One region of the Streptomyces sp. NPDC048172 genome, then DNA from elsewhere that is predicted to be linked to it. Evidence: predicted binding sites of a transcription regulator. Region 1 holds the regulator's gene; the other holds the start of a gene.

Region 1 (3,520 bases):
GTGCCGAAGCCCTGGCACTGCGGGCAGGGCCGCGAGGTCATGACCTGGCCGAGGAACGAGCGGGTCACCTGGGAGACCTCGCCGCGGCCGCGGCACATGTCGCAGGTCTGCGCCGAGGTGCCGGGCGCCGCGCCCTCGCCGCTGCACGTGGTGCAGACGACGGCGGTGTCGACCTGGATCTCCTTGGTGGTGCCGAACGCCGCCTCTTCGAGGTCGATGTCCAGCCGGATCATGGCGTCCTGGCCACGGCGCGTACGCGAGCGCGGACCGCGCTGCGAGGCCGTGCCGAAGAAGGCGTCCATGATGTCGCTGAAGTTGCCGAATCCGGCGCCGAAGCCGCCCGCTCCACCGGCCGCCGCACCCGAGGTCGGGTCGCCGCCGAGGTCGTAGACCTGCTTCTTCTGCGGGTCCGAGAGCACCTCGTAAGCGGTGTTGATCTCCTTGAACCGCTCCTGGGTCTTCGGATCCGGGTTCACGTCCGGGTGCAGCTCGCGGGCGAGCCTGCGGAAGGCCTTCTTGATCTCGTCCTGCGAGGCGTCGCGCTGCACGCCGAGGACCGCGTAGTAGTCCGTCGCCACTTACGACTCCGCGAGGATCTGTCCGACGTACCGTGCCACTGCGCGTACAGCTCCCATCGTTCCGGGGTAGTCCATGCGGGTCGGTCCGACCACGCCGAGCTTGGCGACTGCTTCGTCGCCCGAACCGTAGCCGACCGAGACGACCGATGTGGAACTCAGTCCTTCATGGTGGTTCTCATGTCCGATTCGTACGGTCATGCCCGAGTCCTTGGCCTCGCCGAGCAGTTTGAGCAGCACGACCTGCTCCTCCAGCGCCTCCAGGACGGGCCGGATGGTGAGCGGGAAGTCGTGCCCGAAGCGGGTGAGATTGGCGGTACCGCCGATCATCAACCGCTCCTCCGTCTCCTCGACCAGGGTCTCCAGCAGAGTCGCCAGCACCGCGGAAATGGTTCCCCGGTCGTCGGCGTCGAATGCCTCGGGGAGGTCCTGGACCAGAGACGGCACCTCGGTGAAGCGCTGGCCGACCACCCGGCTGTTCAGCCGGGCACGCAGGTCCGCCAGAACCGATTCGCCGATCGGCGCCGGGCAGTCGATCAGGCGCTGCTCGACCCGGCCCGTGTCGGTGATCAGCACCAGCATCAGCCGCGCGGGCGCGAGCGCCAGCAGCTCGACATGGCGCACCGTCGAACGGGTCAGCGAGGGGTACTGCACGACGGCGACCTGGCGGGTGAGCTGGGCCAGCAGCCGCACCGTGCGCCCCACGACGTCGTCTAGGTCGACGGCACCGTCGAGGAAGTTCTGAATCGCGCGCCGCTCCGGGGAGGACAGCGGCTTGACGCCCGCGAGCTTGTCGACGAAGAGGCGGTACCCCTTGTCGGTGGGGATGCGGCCCGCGCTGGTGTGGGGCTGGGCGATGAAGCCCTCGTCCTCCAGCGCCGCCATGTCGTTACGCACAGTGGCCGGGGAGACCTGCAGATTGTGCCGCTCGGTGAGCGCCTTGGAGCCGACGGGCTCCTCCGTGCCGACGTAGTCCTGGACGATGGCGCGGAGCACCTCAAGTCTGCGCTCGCTGAGCATGGCGCACACCTCCCGTCCGGCCGCTCTTCTCGTGTTCCTTCGTGCCACCCCTGGCACTCGCCGCAGAGGAGTGCCAGCTTCCCTGTGCCAGTGTACGGCCGGTCACCACAGCCAGGGCAAGGGCCGCCTGATCGCGTGCGCCGACGCTACCGCGCTCCTCGCCGCACGCGGGCGTGGCTGCCCACGTGCGGTTAGCGTCGTCGTATGACGGCGCATTGGGAAGAGCGGGCGCAGGAACCGGGACGCGGCGACGGCACGCCCGGCAGTACGGTCGGGGAGCGCTGGGAGCGTGTCGCGCCCGGTGTGGCGCGGCGCAGGCTGCCGCGCTGGGACGCCACCGTGGGGGCCGTGACCGGGGACGACGGGGTGCTGGTGATCGACACCGGCTCCTCCCTGCGGGAGGGTGCAGCGCTCCGCGCGGACGTGCGTGCCCTCTGGGGCCGCGCTGTGACGCATATCGCGCTGACGCACCCGCACTTCGACCACGTGCTCGGCACGGCGGCGTTCGCGGGGGTACAGGTGTACGGCGCGGTCGGCATCAGCGAACTCCTCGCGCGCTCCCGGGACTCGCTCCGTGAGGACGCCGTCCGGCAGGGGCTGCCGGAGGACGAGGCGGCGGAGGCCGCGGACGTCCTCGTACGGCCGCACCACCCCGTCTCCGGCGACATGACCGTCTCCCTGGGCGGCGGGCGCGAGGTGCTGCTCGCCAACCTCGGCCCCGCGCACTCGGGCCACGACCTGGTGGTCCTCGTGCCCGGCACGCCGGACGTCGTCTTCTGCGGCGACCTCGTCGAGGAGTCGGGCGAGCCCCAGGCCGGGCACGACGCACACCCCGCCCGCTGGCCCGCGGCCCTGGACCGGCTGCTGGCGCTGGGCGGCGAGGAGGCGGTGTACGTACCGGGGCACGGGGCGCTGGTGGACGCGGCCTTCGTCCGGCGGCAACGGGACGAGCTCGCCAGGAGGTTCGGCGAGGCGTGACGCTCCGCGCGACGTAGCAGAATGACCCCATGCGCAACGACCGCTACAGCAGCCTCAACCTGACACCCCCCTGGAAACGGCAGAAGCCCGTGCCCGAGGTGCCCGCCGAGGTGGATCTCGTGGTGGAGGAGGTCACCACCGGGTTCTGCGGTGCGGTGATCCGCTGGGAGAAGACGGCCCAGGGGCCGACGGTCACGCTGGAGGACCGCTTCGGCAAGCACCGGGTCTTCCCGATGGAGCCCCGCGGCTTCCTGCTGGAGGGCAAGGTCGTGACGCTGGTGCGGCCGGCCGCCTCGCCGGAACCCTCGGGTCCGAAGCTGACCGCCTCCGGCTCGCTCGCCGTCCCCGGCGCGCGGGCGCGGGTGGCGCGGGCCGGGCGGATCTACGTCGAGGGGCGGCACGACGCGGAGCTGGTCGAGAAGGTGTGGGGCGACGACCTGCGGATCGAGGGCGTCGTCGTGGAGTACCTGGAGGGCGTGGACGACCTCCCCGCGATCGTCGAGGCCTTCTCCCCCGGCCCCGACGCCCGCCTCGGCATCCTGGTCGACCACCTGGTGCCGGGCTCGAAGGAGTCCCGCATCGCGGCCGGGGTCACCGGCGACGACGTCCTGGTCGTCGGCCACCCGTACATCGACGTCTGGGAGGCCGTGAAGCCCTGCTCCCTCGGCATCCAGGCCTGGCCCCGCGTGCCGAAGGGCCAGGACTGGAAGACGGGCGTCTGCCGCGCCCTGGGCTGGCCGGAAAACACGGGCGCGGCCTGGAAGCGCATCCTCGGCTCGGTCAGCTCCTACAAGGACCTGGAGCCCGCCCTCCTGGGCCGCGTGGAGGAGCTGATCGACTTCGTCACGGCACCTGCTTCGTGACGGGGAGGGTCTGGAACTCCTCGGTCTCCAGCTTCACCCCGAGCAGATCGAGCGGCACCGACTCCCCGAACGGAGTCCTGCGCT
Region 2 (3,520 bases), on a different contig from region 1:
GCAGCGCCCGCAGCTTCTTGAGGTTGAAGGGCAGCACGTCGGTGATCTCGTACGCCGTGGCGTACGGCGTCCCCTGCGGCGGCTCGTCGGCGGTGACGTACGCGATCGTCTCGTCGATCAGCCGCCCGCCGACCGCCTCGGCGACCTCGGCGACCAGGTGCGCGCGGATCACGGCGCCGTCCGGCTCGTACAGGAAGCGGCCCACGGGGCCGGTCTCCGGCGGGGGCAGCTCCCGTCCCGTCAGTGTGTGCCCGCCGGGCAGCAGCGTGGCCCGTACGGATCCGGGGGCCGGGGCGCCGTCGCCGAACCAGAGCACGGCCTCCTTCACGTCGCCCCCGTCGGAGACCCACTCGGCGCCCGCGTCGTCCGGCACCGCCTCGTGCGGGATGCCCGGCGCGATCTTCAGCGCGGCGAGCGGCGCCGTACGGGCCAGCTCCACGGCCCGGCTGAGCGGCGGCGAATACGCCTCGGGGTCGAAGATCCGTCCCCTCCCGCCCCGCCTCGCGGGGTCCACGAACAGCGCGTCGTACCCGGCCGTGTCCACCTCCGTGACGTCCGCGCACCGCACCTCGACCAGCTCGCCGAGGCCCAGCGCCTCGGCGTTCGCGCGTGCGACGGCGCAGGTCAGCGGGTCCTTGTCGACGGCCAGCACCCGCACCCCCGCGCGCGCCAGCGCGAGCGCGTCGCCGCCGTTGCCGCAGCACAGATCGGCGGCCGTCCGTACCCCGGAGGCGGCGATACGCGCGGCACGGTGCGCGGCGACGGCCGTACGGGTCGACTGCTCGGCCCCGTGCGCCGTGAAGTACATCCGCGCGGCGTCGGCCCCGAACTTCCCCGCGGCCCGCTGCCGCAGCCGTGCCTGTCCGAGCGCCGCCGAGACGAGTGCCGCGTCGTGCGTCTGCCGCAGCCGCGTGGCCACGGCCAGCTCGTCCCCGGGGTCGTAAGCGCGCAGCTCCTCCAGGAGCTCCTGCCCCTCACCGCCGAGCAGCCGCTCGAAGATCTCCAACTCCACGCCCCCAGTAAACACGGGAGGCGAGCCCCGTCAGGGGCGCGGGGAACTGCGCACCCGGCCACAACGCGCCCGCAGCCTGCACAGCGCGGCAAGGGGCACCCCCTCATCAGAGGGCGGAAAGGGGGCGTGCCATAGACGTCGGCGTATCGCCGAAGCGGCGAGCGTCTGGCACTCCGCTTGACCGAGTGCTAACCCAGGCATAATCTCAACCCTGGCACTCTCCCCAAGGGAGTGCCAGAAGTACGCGACGGGCAGATCCGGCACCCGCGACGACGGATCTACCAGGTCGCCACCCCAGACATATGACCCCGTGATGAGATCTCCGAAGGGGGAGGTCGGATCGTGACGACCGCCAGTTCCAAGGTTGCCATCAAGCCGCTTGAGGACCGCATCGTGGTCCAGCCGCTCGACGCCGAAGAGACCACGGCCTCGGGCCTGGTCATTCCGGACACCGCGAAGGAGAAGCCCCAGGAGGGCACCGTTCTCGCCGTGGGCCCGGGCCGTTTCGAGGACGGCAACCGCCTGCCGCTCGACGTCAAGGTCGGCGACATCGTGCTGTACAGCAAGTACGGCGGCACCGAGGTGAAGTACAACGGCGAGGACTACCTCGTCCTCTCGGCTCGCGACGTTCTCGCGATCGTCGAGAAGTAATTCAGCAGACCGCAGCGAGCACGCTGTAAGGACCTGCATCGAACCGCGCCCTGGTGCCCGCTCCCTCCCGCGAGGTAGCCGGGGCCAGGGCGCGGCTCGTGCGAGACGCGAACGAGACGTGTGAGAGGACTCAACAGCTCCCATGGCGAAGATCCTGAAGTTCGACGAGGACGCCCGTCGCGCCCTTGAGCGCGGTGTCAACAGCCTCGCCGACACCGTGAAGGTGACCATCGGTCCGCGCGGCCGGAACGTCGTCATCGACAAGAAGTTCGGCGCCCCGACCATTACCAACGACGGCGTGACCATCGCCCGTGAGGTCGAGGTCGAGGACGCGTACGAGAACCTGGGCGCGCAGCTCCTCAAGGAGGTCGCGACCAAGACCAACGACATCGCGGGTGACGGCACCACCACCGCGACGGTGCTGGCCCAGGCCCTGGTCCGCGAGGGCCTGCGCAACGTTGCCGCGGGTGCCTCCCCGGCCGCCCTGAAGAAGGGCATCGACGCCGCCGTCGCGGCCGTCTCCGACGAGCTGATCGCCACGGCGCGGCCGATCGACTCCAAGGAGGACATCGCCTCCGTCGCCGCCCTGTCCGCGCAGGACAAGCAGGTCGGCGAGCTGATCGCCGAGGCGATGGACAAGGTCGGCAAGGACGGTGTGATCACCGTCGAGGAGTCCCAGACCTTCGGTCTGGAGCTGGACTTCACCGAGGGCATGGCCTTCGACAAGGGCTACCTCTCGCCCTACTTCGTCACCGACCAGGAGCGTATGGAGGCCGTCCTCGACGACCCGTACATCCTGATCCACCAGGGCAAGATCAGCTCCATCCAGGACCTGCTGCCGCTGCTGGAGAAGATCATGCAGGCCGGTGGCTCCAAGCCGCTGCTGATCATCGCCGAGGACGTCGAGGGCGAGGCCCTGTCCACGCTCGTCGTGAACAAGATCCGCGGCACCTTCAACGCCACCGCGGTCAAGGCGCCCGGCTTCGGCGACCGCCGCAAGGCGATGCTGCAGGACATGGCGACCCTCACCGGCGCCACCGTGATCGCCGAGGAGGTCGGCCTCAAGCTCGACCAGGCCGGTCTCGACGTGCTGGGCTCGGCCCGCCGCATCACCGTCACCAAGGACGACACCACGATCGTCGACGGCGCGGGCAAGTCCGAGGACGTCCAGGGCCGCGTCGCCCAGATCAAGGGCGAGATCGAGGCCACGGACTCCGACTGGGACCGCGAGAAGCTCCAGGAGCGCCTCGCGAAGCTCGCGGGCGGCGTCTGCGTCATCCGTGTCGGCGCGGCCACCGAGGTCGAGCTGAAGGAGAAGAAGCACCGCCTGGAGGACGCGATCTCCGCGACCCGCGCGGCCGTCGAGGAGGGCATCGTCTCCGGCGGTGGCTCCGCGCTCGTCCACGCGGTCAAGGTGCTGGACGGCAACCTGGACAAGGAGGGCGACGAGGCCACCGGTGTCGCCGTCGTCCGCCGCGCCGCCGTCGAGCCGCTGCGCTGGATCGCCGAGAACGCGGGCCTGGAGGGTTACGTCATCACCTCCAAGGTCGCCGAGCAGGACAAGGGCCAGGGCTTCAACGCCGCCACCGGCGAGTACGGCGACCTGGTCAAGCAGGGCGTCATCGACCCGGTCAAGGTCACCCGCTCCGCGCTGGAGAACGCCGCCTCGATCGCCTCGCTGCTCCTCACGACCGAGACCCTGGTCGTCGAGAAGCCGGCCGAGGAGGAAGAGGCCGCCGCGGGCCACGGCCACGGTCACTCGCACTGACGCGTACCGACGCGCCGAGAGGCGCGCCGAGTAGTGCCTGAAGGGGCGCGGGGATCTCCCCGCGCCCCTTCAGCCGTCATCGGGGGACG

The links. Region 1 encodes HrcA, which represses chaperone genes, less so after heat shock. Its sites were predicted from a motif close to TTNGCACTCNGNNNNNCNGAGTGCNAA; they were not measured.
Region 2: a site for HrcA is predicted at 1,178-1,204, ahead of groES (co-chaperone GroES). Genes of this name have one in related genera too.

The regions. Positions count from the first base shown of each region.
Region 1 covers NZ_JBIDAT010000007.1:220,399-223,918, forward strand. The annotation lists gene dnaJ (molecular chaperone DnaJ) at 1-578, opposite strand, end outside; gene hrcA (heat-inducible transcriptional repressor HrcA) at 579-1,595, opposite strand; gene ACGF3A_RS30495 (MBL fold metallo-hydrolase) at 1,800-2,573, shown strand; gene ACGF3A_RS30500 (DUF3097 domain-containing protein) at 2,603-3,436, shown strand; gene ACGF3A_RS30505 (Uma2 family endonuclease) at 3,417-3,520, opposite strand, start outside.
Region 2 covers NZ_JBIDAT010000001.1:270,251-273,770, forward strand. The annotation lists gene ACGF3A_RS01340 (methyltransferase domain-containing protein) at 1-1,012, opposite strand, end outside; gene groES (co-chaperone GroES) at 1,355-1,663, shown strand; gene groL (chaperonin GroEL) at 1,806-3,431, shown strand.